DNA from 3 places in the Streptomyces sp. NPDC058221 genome. Region 1 is predicted to be linked to each of the others. Evidence: riboswitches for the same ligand, from Rfam matches in the RefSeq annotation. Region 1 holds a riboswitch; each other region holds the start of a gene.

Region 1 (3,268 bases):
CCACCACCGGGAAGCGTGCCGCCCGTGCGATGCCCATGTTCACGATGTCCGTGCGCCGAAGGTTGATCTCGGCCGGACTGCCCGCCCCCTCGCAGATCACCGCGTCATACGTGCCCCGAAGCTGCTCCAGGCAGTCCACGACGGTGGACAGCAGCGTTTCCTGCCGGCCGCCGTGGTAGCCGCGCGCACTCATCTCGCCCACCGGACGCCCCATCAGGACGACCTGGCTGGAACGGTCGCTGCCGGGCTTGAGCAGCACCGGGTTCATCAGCGCGGTGGGCTCCACCCGGGCGGCCTGGGCCTGCATGGCCTGGGCGCGGCCGATCTCGGCGCCCTCGCGGGTGACGAACGAGTTCAGGGACATGTTCTGTGCCTTGAACGGTGCGACCTTCACGCCCCGGCGCACCAGCCAGCGGCAGATGCCCGCTGTGACGACGCTCTTGCCCGCGTCCGATGTGGTCCCGGCGACCAGCAGTCCGCCGCTCATGGCGCTCTCCGTCCTGAGGCACGAGGCCCTGCGGTACGGGGCTGTGCCGTGCGAGGTCCCGCGGTACGAGTTCCTGCGGTACGGAGTCCTTTCGCACGCCGCCCGGTGGTGCGGGCTCCCGCGATCCGGCGTGCGGCGACGGCCGTGCCCAGGCGGGCGGCCACGCTCACGCCGAGGGCCAGCACGCCGACGCGCCGCGAGAGCCGTACGGCACGCTCGATGTCCTCGGTCTCCACGGCCCGGCCCGTCTCCCCGTTGAGCACCGGGCGGTGCTCGACGCGGCCGCCGTAGGCGAGGGTGCCGCCGAGCCGTACGCCGAGCGCGCCCGCGAAGGAGGCCTCCACCGGACCGGCGTTGGGGCTCGGGTGCTTGGCCGCGTCCGCCCGCCAGGCCCGCAGTGCGCCGAGGGGCCGCCCGCCGGCGGCGACGGCGAGCAGAGCCGTCAGCCGTGCGCCCGGCCAGCCCGCGACGTCGTCCAGGCGGGCCGAGGCCCATCCGTAGCGCAGATAGCGGGGTGACCGGTGACCGACCATCGCGTCGAGGGTGTTGGCGGCGCGGAAGCCGACGAGCCCGGGGACCCCGCCCATCGCACCCCACACCAGGGCGCCCACCACGGCGTCCGAGGTGTTCTCGGCGACGGACTCCACCACGGCGCGGGCGATCCCCGGCCCGTCCAGGGACTGCGGGTCGCGGCCGCAGAGACGGGGCAGCCGCTCACGGGCCAGGTCGATGTCCCCGGCCGCGAGGGCGCCGCCGATGGAGCGGGCCTCGCGCCCCAGCGACGTACCGCCGACGACGGACCAGGTGGCGGCGGCGGTCAGGGCGACGGATGCGGCGGGTCGGCGGCGCAGCGCGCGGGCGGCCAGCGCCGCGCCACCCGCGGCGCCTCCGGCGCAGACCAGGGTGTGCAGCGCGCCCCACCCGCGGTGGTCGCGCCACAGACGGCGTTCGACGCCTGCCGCGGCCCGCCCGAAAGCGGCGACCGGATGTCCCCGGCGGGGATCACCGAGCAGCAGATCGCCGATCAGACCGGCCGTGGCGCCGTACGCGAAGATGCGATCGGCACGCACGGTTCAGCCGGCCGTTGCGCCTCGAAGGACCTTCGTACAGAGGACTTCTGGAAGGGGCGGCACAGATACGGACGCACGGCGGCCGGGCATGGCGATATGTCCTCACTCAGGGTCCGCGCCCTGGTTCGACGTGACCGGCGACGAGAGTCTCCTGGCTCCCGGATCCGCAGTTCCCCCGGCCTTCCAGTCCGCTTGCGTGGACCGTGACTTCCGTTGGTGGGGGACTGCTCCCCGGTGACAGTGGCGGGACCGCGCCGGATTCGCACCGGCTTCCTCTGCTGTCGCCGTAATTGGCTCCGGCAGTCCACCACGCTCTGCGAACGCCCGTCAACCTGCCGTTGACCTGCGGCGGTGCAGTGTGCTGAGACGCACATCGGGCCGGACGCACACGAGGTGCGTCCGGCCCGATGTGATGGATCGGTCGGAGGCCGCGGTTCAGGCGACGATCAGATAGATGCCGTACGCGACCGCCGCCGCGCACAGCCCGAAGCAGACGTACGCGCCCGCGCGGGCCAGCATCAGGGACCCGCCGGCCCGGCCGTCCTGTGCGGCCGGTTCGGGCTGCCTGGAGAGGCCGACGATGCCGAGGGTGAAGAGACCCACCAGGGCGACGGTGGCGACGAGGGAGACGCCGAAGACGGTGCCGAGGGCTGCCCAGTCGATGTTCATGCGGGATCTTCCTTACACCGTGGCAGGTCGTGCCGGGTCGGCTACGGACGGGGCCGGGATCGTGGTCTTGAAGTCCTGCTGTGCCTGGGCCGCGGTGGGCGGCGGGCTGACGGCCGCGATGGCGGTGGTGACGACGCCCGCGGGTTCGGCGTCCGGGGTGGCCGGAGCGCCGTCCTGGGCGCCGGGTGCGACATCGTCCTGGCCGACCGGCTTGCGGCGGGACAGGATCCAGATCGCTCCGGAGCCCGCGATCAGCAGTACGGCGACGAGCACGACACCCCAGGTGCCCTGCTTGGTGAGGTACTCCGCCCCCGCGCCGACCAGACCGGCGGCCGGCAGCGTCAGACCCCAGGCGACGAACATCCGGGTGGCGGTGGACCAGCGGACCACACCGCCCCGGCGGCCGAGACCGGCGCCCATCACCGCGCCGGAGCAGGACTGGGTGGTGGAGAGGGAGAAGCCGAGGTGCGAGGAGGCCAGGATGACCGTGGCCGCACTGGTCTGGGCGGCGAAGCCCTGCGGCGGCTTGAGCTCGGTGAGACCGCTGCCCATGGTGCGGATGATGCGCCAGCCGCCCAGGTAGGTGCCGAGCGCGATGGCCATACCGGCGCTGATGATGACCCAGACGGGCGGGTTCGAACCGGGGGAGAGGACTCCGCCGGTGACCAGGGCCAGCGTGATGATGCCCATCGTCTTCTGCGCGTCGTTGGTGCCGTGGGCGAGGGAGACCAGCCCGGCGGAGGCGATCTGTCCGGCGCGGTAGCCCTTGGCGGTCGCCTTCTCCTGGGCGCCGCCCGTGACCTTCCCGCCGATCCGGTACGTCAGCCTGGTGGCCAGCAGCGCGGCCAGTCCGGCGACGATGGGGGCGGCGACCGCGGGGAGCAGCACCTTGGTGACGACGGTGCCGCCGTCGACGGACGACCAGCCGGCGGACATCACCGCGGCCCCGATCAGACCGCCGAAGAGGGCGTGGGAGGAGCTGGAGGGGAGCCCGACCAGCCAGGTCAGCAGGTTCCACAGGATGGCGCCGACGAGCGCCGCG
Region 2 (3,268 bases), on a different contig from region 1:
TCGGCTCCCCGCTGTCTCCGGCGTCTTTCGGGTGAAGGTCGTTCACTGCGTTCTCGCTTCCTCCGGCAGGTGCGGTGCCCGGTGCGCGTACCCGGGTGGCCGGCGATGATGCACGGTCCTGCCGGAACCTGTTGGTCACTGGTCAGCGGTTACGGTGCTCCGCCGCAGGTCTTCGGCCACCTGCCGGCTCCGTCGGCGCGCGGCCTGCTGCGGGCGGGGCAATACATTCGTCCCACAGGAGCGCGGATCACGCTCCTCGAGAGAACGTGGCTCGGCCACGACCGGTTCAGCATTCAAGCGGTGACCGTGGGAGCGGAGATCAACCGGCCGCAGCCCGTGGGCGTGACGGGCGCGCGACCGGGCCCCTCATTGCCATTTCGGACATATCCTCCATAGGGGGTCTCTACGGAAGGGCGTGCCATGAAATTCGCTGTCATCGGCGGTACCGGGTTGATCGGGTCCCAGGTCGTCAGGAATCTGAACGCCGAGGGTCACGAGGCGATGCCGCACTCGCAGTCCACCGGAGTCGACGTCATCAGCGGCAAGGGGCTCGACGAGGCGGTGGCGGGGGCCGATGTCATCGTCAACCTGACGAACTCCCCCACCTTCGACGAAGCCTCCCCGGCATTCTTCCGGACCTCGATGGACAACCTTCTGGCCGCGGGCGGCAAGGGCGGCGTGGACCACTTCGTCATTCTCTCGATCGTCGGCGTGGACCGGGTCCCGGAGCTGGACTACTACCGGGCCAAGGCACTCCAGGAGGAGATCCTCGCCGCCGGAACGATCCCGTACTCGATCGTCCGCGCAACGCAGTTCATGGAGTTCATCGACGCGGTGCTGTCCTGGACCACCGAGGGCGACACCGTCCGGCTGCCGCCGACGCCGATCCAGCCGATCGCTGCCGGGGACGTGGCCGAGGCAGTCTCCGAAGTCGCCGCGGGCACACCGCTGCAGGGCATCCGGAACATCGCCGGCCCCGAGGTCTTCACCCTGGACGAGCTCGGGCGGCTCACCCTGTCCCACAAGTCCGACCGCCGCACCGTCGTCACCGATCCCACGGCCGGCATGTTCGCCGCAGTCAAGGGTGACGTGCTCACGGACAAGGACGCCCGCCTCGCCCCCACCCGCTACGCCGACTGGCTCGCCTGAACCTCCCGCCAGGACCGCCGGGAGACGGCCCGGACGTTGCGCAATTCACGTTCCGGAATGTGAACGACGGCGCCCGGGACGTGGACGACCCTTTAGTCTGGCCCGTGCAGCTGGTTCGCCCTGTCCGCCAGGCAGGCGCGTCGTAAGAGGGAACCCGGTGGAATTCCGGGACTGCCCCGCAGCGGTGAGTGGGAACGACCGCCGTCATACGCACTGGATCCGGCCGGATCCGGGAAGCGACGGCCAGTAGGAGTCTGCCCCCGGCAGAAGTGCCCGCGAGTCCGAAGACCTGCCCGTTGCCCGCACGCGACCCACTCGCATGCGGATATCCCGGTGACCTCGTGGGCGGGTCGGCGTGCATACCGGACGGAGCACCGCGCCGAAGGCGCGCCAGGCACCCGTCCGGTCCGTCACCCCTTCGTGTCCGCGTCCCGTCCCGGGATGTTCAGGAGTCATCTCGCGAAGGAGATTTCCGTGACAGCGAAGCCCGCAGCCGCGGCAGCACGAGCCACCGTGTACGGCTACCCCCGCCAGGGCCCCGACCGGGAACTGAAAAAGGCCATCGAGGGCTACTGGAAGGGCCGGGTCACCGCCGACACCCTCCGGGAAACAGCGGCCGGCCTGCGCCGGTCCAACTGGAGGCGGCTGGTGGACGCCGGCGTCCACGAGGTGCCCACCGGCGACTTCTCGTACTACGACCACGTCCTGGACACCAGCGTCATAGTCGGCGCAGTCCCCCAGCGGCACCGCGAGGCCGTCGGAACCGACGCCCTCGACGGCTACTTCGCGATGGCGCGCGGGACCCAGGACGTGGCTCCGCTGGAAATGACCAAGTGGTTCGACACCAACTACCACTACCTCGTCCCCGAACTCGGCCCGGACACCGTCTTCACCGCCGACTCCACCAAGCAGGTCACCGAGCTCGGGGAAGCCCTCACGCTCGGGCACACCGCCCGGCCGGTGCTCGTCGGCCCCGTCACCTACCTCCTGCTGGCCAAGCCCGCCCCGGGGGTACCGGCCGGCTTCGAGCCGCTCGCCCTGCTGGACCGGCTGCTGCCGGTGTACGCGGAGGTGCTCGCCGACCTGCGTGCCGCGGGCGCCGAGTGGGTACAGCTCGATGAGCCCGCTCTGGTCCAGGACCGCACCCCGGCCGAACTCGACGCCGCCGCCCGCGCCTATGACGGCCTCGGCAGCCTGACCGACCGGCCCAAGCTGCTCATCGCCTCCTACTTCGACCGGCTCGGCGACGCCCTGCCCGTCCTGGCGAAGGCCCCGGTCGAGGGCCTGGCACTCGACTTCACCGACGCGGCGGCCGCCAACCTTCCCGCTCTGGCCTCGGTGGGCGGACTGCCCGGCAAGCGGCTCGTCGCAGGCGTCGTCAACGGCCGCAACATCTGGATCAACGACTACGAGAAGTCCCTCTCCACCCTCGCCACCCTGCTGGGCCTCGCCGACCGGGTCGACGTGGCCGCGTCCTGCTCCCTGCTGCACGTGCCACTCGACACGGCGGCCGAGAAGGACATCGACCCCCAGATCCTGCGCTGGCTCGCCTTCGCCGAACAGAAGACCGCCGAGGTCGTCACGCTGGCGAAGGGGCTGGCACGGGGCATCGACGCCGTCGCCGGTGAGATCGCCGCCAACCGCGCCGACCTCGCCTCCCGCAAGAACTCCCCCCTCACCAGCGACCCCGTTGTCCGGGCCAGGACGGCGGCCGTCACCGACGCCGACGGCCGCCGCTCCCAGCCGTACGCCGAGCGGGCCGCGGCCCAACGCGCCCACCTCGGGCTGCCGTTGCTGCCGACGACGACCATCGGTTCGTTCCCGCAGACCAATGAGCTGCGCACGGCCCGTGCCGACCTGCGAGCGGGCCGGACCGACACCGCCGGTTACGAGGAGCGGATCAAGGCCGAGATCGCCGAGGTCATCTCCTTCCAGGAGAAGGCCGGCATCGACGTCCTGGTGCACGGCGAGCCCGAACGCAACGACATGGTCCAGTACTTCGCCGAACAGCTCACCGGCTACCTCGCCACCCAGCACGGCTGGGTCCAGTCCTACGGCACCCGCTACGTCCGCCCGCCGGTCCTGGCCGGCGACATCTCCCGCCCCGAACCAATGACGG
Region 3 (3,268 bases), on a different contig from region 1:
AGGTCACGGCGGTACGGACGGTGGCGTCCAAACGCTCCCAGTCGATGGTGCCGTCGGCGACGAACGCGCCGAGGTTGACCGAGCCCAGGTTGCAGACGGCCGTCTCGCCGTCGTCGGTGACTTCCAGGATCTCGGTGCACAGGTTCGAGGAGTGCACGACCCGGCCGGGCTCGGCGGTCTGGTTCGCGGTCCGGTTGGAGGCGTCCTTGAACGTCATCCAGCCCTGGCCGGTCTGGGCCAGCGTCCGCATCATCCGGCCGTAGAGCTCACGCGCCGGCATGGTCTTGCGCGCAAGGCCCTTGGCCTCGGCCGCGCGGTAGACGGCGTCGAACTCGTCGCCCCACAGGTCGACCAGCTCGGGCACATCGGCCGGGGAGAACAGCGACCAGGTGCCATCCGCGTCCACGCGGCGCATGAACTCGTCCGGGATCCAGTGCGCCAGGTTCAGGTTGTGCGTGCGCCGCTGGTCCTCGCCCGTGTTGTCGCGCAGCTCAAGGAACTCCTCGATGTCCGCGTGCCACGTCTCCAGGTAGACGGCGGCGGCGCCCTTGCGCCGGCCGCCCTGGTTGACCGCGGCGACGGAGGCGTCGAGCGTCTTCAGGAACGGCACGATGCCGTTGGAGTGCCCGTTGGTGCCGCGGATCAGCGAACCGCGGGCGCGGATACGGGAGTACGAGAGGCCGATGCCGCCCGCGTGCTTGGACAGGCGCGCCACCTGGTGGTAGCGGTCGTAGATCGAGTCGAGCTCGTCCCGTGGTGAGTCCAGCAGGTAGCAGGAGGACATCTGCGGGTGCCGGGTACCGGAGTTGAAGAGCGTGGGGGACGAGGGCAGATAGTCCAGCCGGCTCATCAGCCGGTACAGCGCGGCGACCTCGTCCAGGGCGCGCTCGGATGTGTCCTCGGCGAGTCCGGCGGCGACGCGCAGCATGAAGTGCTGCGGGGTCTCGATGACCTGGCGGGTGATCGGGTGCCGCAGGAGGTAGCGGCTGTACAGGGTGCGCAGGCCGAAGTAGCCGAAGCGGTCGTCGGCGCCGTCGGCGAGCGCCTGCCCCACCAGGGCGTCGAGCGCGGCGGCGTGGAGCGTCACGAACTCGGCGGTGCGGTCCGCGATCAGGCCCTCGCGGTGTCCGACGGCGACCGAGGCTTCGATCGACGTCGCGCCCTGGCCGGCCGCCTCGTCCGCGATGGAGCGGGTGAGGAGGCGGGCGGCGAGCCGGGAGTAGGCGGGGTCCTCGGAGATCAGGCCCGCGGCGGCCTCGGTGGCCAGCGAGCGCAGCTCGGCCTCGTCCGACCGGGCGTTGCGGCCGCGGAGCGCGGCGGCGGCGACGCGTCCGGGGTCGGTGTCGGGCAGATCCGCTGTGAGGTCGGTGAGGGTCCGCAGCAGTGCGGTTCCCGGTCCGTCGCTCGTGGATCCCGTTGATTCGGCCGCTGAAACCGGATCGGCTGGCGCGATGGTCACGTGGTGCTCTCCCTCGCTCGGCTCGGGGCCGGCGGGGGAACGGGGGCAGCCGGGCGGAGCCGGGCCCCGGTCCTGGCGGCACTCCGTACGGCGTCCACCGGCCCATCCACGAGGCCCGGACGTCTGGGCATCCGGATCGGTCGAGCCGGATGTGCTGTCGGCAGGTCCTCGGACTCAGGGGTGCCCAAAAGCACACCGAACACACCGTTGCGGGACAGTTCCGGATTCGCACCGGATTTCCCTGCGGCGACAGCGAGCACGAGCATACATGTGGGGGCAGCCGGATACGGCAGCCCCCACATGTTGTGTCGCGCGGGATATTTGGTGTGACGCTATGACGTCGCCGGAAGCGCCAGGCGATACGTCAGCAGCTTGAGGTCGTCGAGCGGATTCCAGTCCCTCTCGGGCGTCCGTACGAAGCCGAGGCGCCCGTAGATCCTATGGGCGCCGCGCATCGCCGGCTGCGTCGACAGGACGATCCCGGTGACCCCCGCGGTGCCCCGTGCGCGGTCGATGCAGGCCCGTACGAGCGCCTCACCGGCCCCGGCTCCCCGGGCCTCGCGGGAGACCGCGAGCATCCGGAACTCGGCCTCGTCCGGCGCCGCGATATCGGCCCACCGGTTCCCCGGCGGGGCGTAGGTGACTCCGCCCAGGATGCGGCCCCGCGCGTCGGCGGCGACGAGCACCTCGGCCTCGGCGGCCCGCCGGGCGACGTCGCGCAGGTGCACCAGGTACGGATCGTCGGCACCGAAGTCCAGCAGCCCGTCCCCGAGATAGGCCTCGGCGGTGATCTCGCCGAGGAGGGCGTGTTCGGCGGGCTCGACCGGCCGGATCGTCATGTCCATGGGCGGAAGTCTGCCGCACCCCCGGGCCGTGCCCGCAAGTGTTTTCCGCCGGGCACACGGACGGGCCGCCGTACCCCCTGCGTGTGGGGGTGCGACGGCCCGTACCGGCGTTGTCAGTGACCGCCCGGCGCCCCGGCCGTGGCCGGCGGGAGCTCCGTCTGCACGCCCGGGTCGCCCTCGTCCGCGGTGTAGTCGCCCGGAGAGGTCTCGTCGACCCCGGCGGGGGCCTTCAGAGCGTTCAGGACGAAGGTGAGGACGACGGTGACCACGATGTTCAGCACGAACGCCGTGAGGCCGATGTAGCCGATCTCCCCGAGGCCCGGGATCTCCTTGGAGGACCCGCCGAAGTGCGCCTGGGTCGGGCTGGCGACGCCGTAGGCGGCGGCCGTCCCGTAGACCATGCCGACCGCCCAGCCGGCGAGCAGCGCCCAGCGGTGGAACCACCGGGTGAACAGGCCGCCGACCAGGGCCGGCATCGTCTGGAGGATCCAGATCCCGCCCAGCAGCTGGAAGTTGATCGCGACTGTCTTGTCCATGGTGAGGACGAAGGCGAGTGCGCCGACCTTCACCAGCAGCGACACGAGCTTGGAGACCTTGGTCTCCTGCGCGGGTGTCGCGTCGGGCTTCAGGAAGTCCTTGTAGATGTTCCGGGTGAACAGGTTCGCCGCGGCGATCGACATGATCGCCGCGGGCACCAGGGCGCCGATGCCGATGGCGGCGAACGCCACGCCCGCGAACCAGTCGGGGAACATGTTCTCGAAGAGCTGCGGGATCGCCAGCTGGCCGTTGTCCACCTTGACCCCGGCGGCGATCGCCATGAAGCCGAGCAGTGCGAGCAGCCCCAGCATCAGCGAGTACAGCGGCAGGATCGTGGTGTTGCGGCGGATCACGTTGCGGCTGCGGCTGGACAGCGTCGCCGTGATCGAGTGCGGATACATGAAGAGCGCGAGCGCCGAACCCAGTG

Evidence for each region. A riboswitch is a leader RNA that binds a small molecule or an ion and turns the genes downstream of it on or off. The one in region 1 is predicted to bind cobalamin.
Region 2: it holds a riboswitch for cobalamin, as region 1 does, so the genes downstream of both, metE (5-methyltetrahydropteroyltriglutamate--homocysteine S-methyltransferase) here and ACFVW8_RS17150 (cobalamin biosynthesis protein) in region 1, are expected to answer to the same signal.
Region 3: it holds a riboswitch for cobalamin, as region 1 does, so the genes downstream of both, ACFVW8_RS13770 (ribonucleoside-diphosphate reductase subunit alpha) here and ACFVW8_RS17150 (cobalamin biosynthesis protein) in region 1, are expected to answer to the same signal.

What each region holds. Positions count from the first base shown of each region.
Region 1 covers NZ_JBHVWF010000047.1:4,880-8,147, forward strand. The annotation lists gene ACFVW8_RS17145 (cobyric acid synthase) at 1-487, opposite strand, end outside; gene ACFVW8_RS17150 (cobalamin biosynthesis protein) at 484-1,557, opposite strand; cobalamin riboswitch at 1,702-1,834, opposite strand; gene ACFVW8_RS17155 (hypothetical protein) at 1,993-2,226, opposite strand; gene ACFVW8_RS17160 (inorganic phosphate transporter) at 2,239-3,268, opposite strand, start outside.
Region 2 covers NZ_JBHVWF010000101.1:15,836-19,103, reverse strand. The annotation lists gene ACFVW8_RS27195 (hypothetical protein) at 1-46, opposite strand, end outside; gene ACFVW8_RS27190 (SDR family oxidoreductase) at 421-1,149, shown strand; cobalamin riboswitch at 1,244-1,461, shown strand; gene metE (5-methyltetrahydropteroyltriglutamate--homocysteine S-methyltransferase) at 1,624-3,268, shown strand, end outside.
Region 3 covers NZ_JBHVWF010000033.1:25,348-28,615, forward strand. The annotation lists gene ACFVW8_RS13770 (ribonucleoside-diphosphate reductase subunit alpha) at 1-1,459, opposite strand, end outside; cobalamin riboswitch at 1,601-1,738, opposite strand; gene ACFVW8_RS13775 (GNAT family N-acetyltransferase) at 1,792-2,304, opposite strand; gene mctP (monocarboxylate uptake permease MctP) at 2,418-3,268, opposite strand, start outside.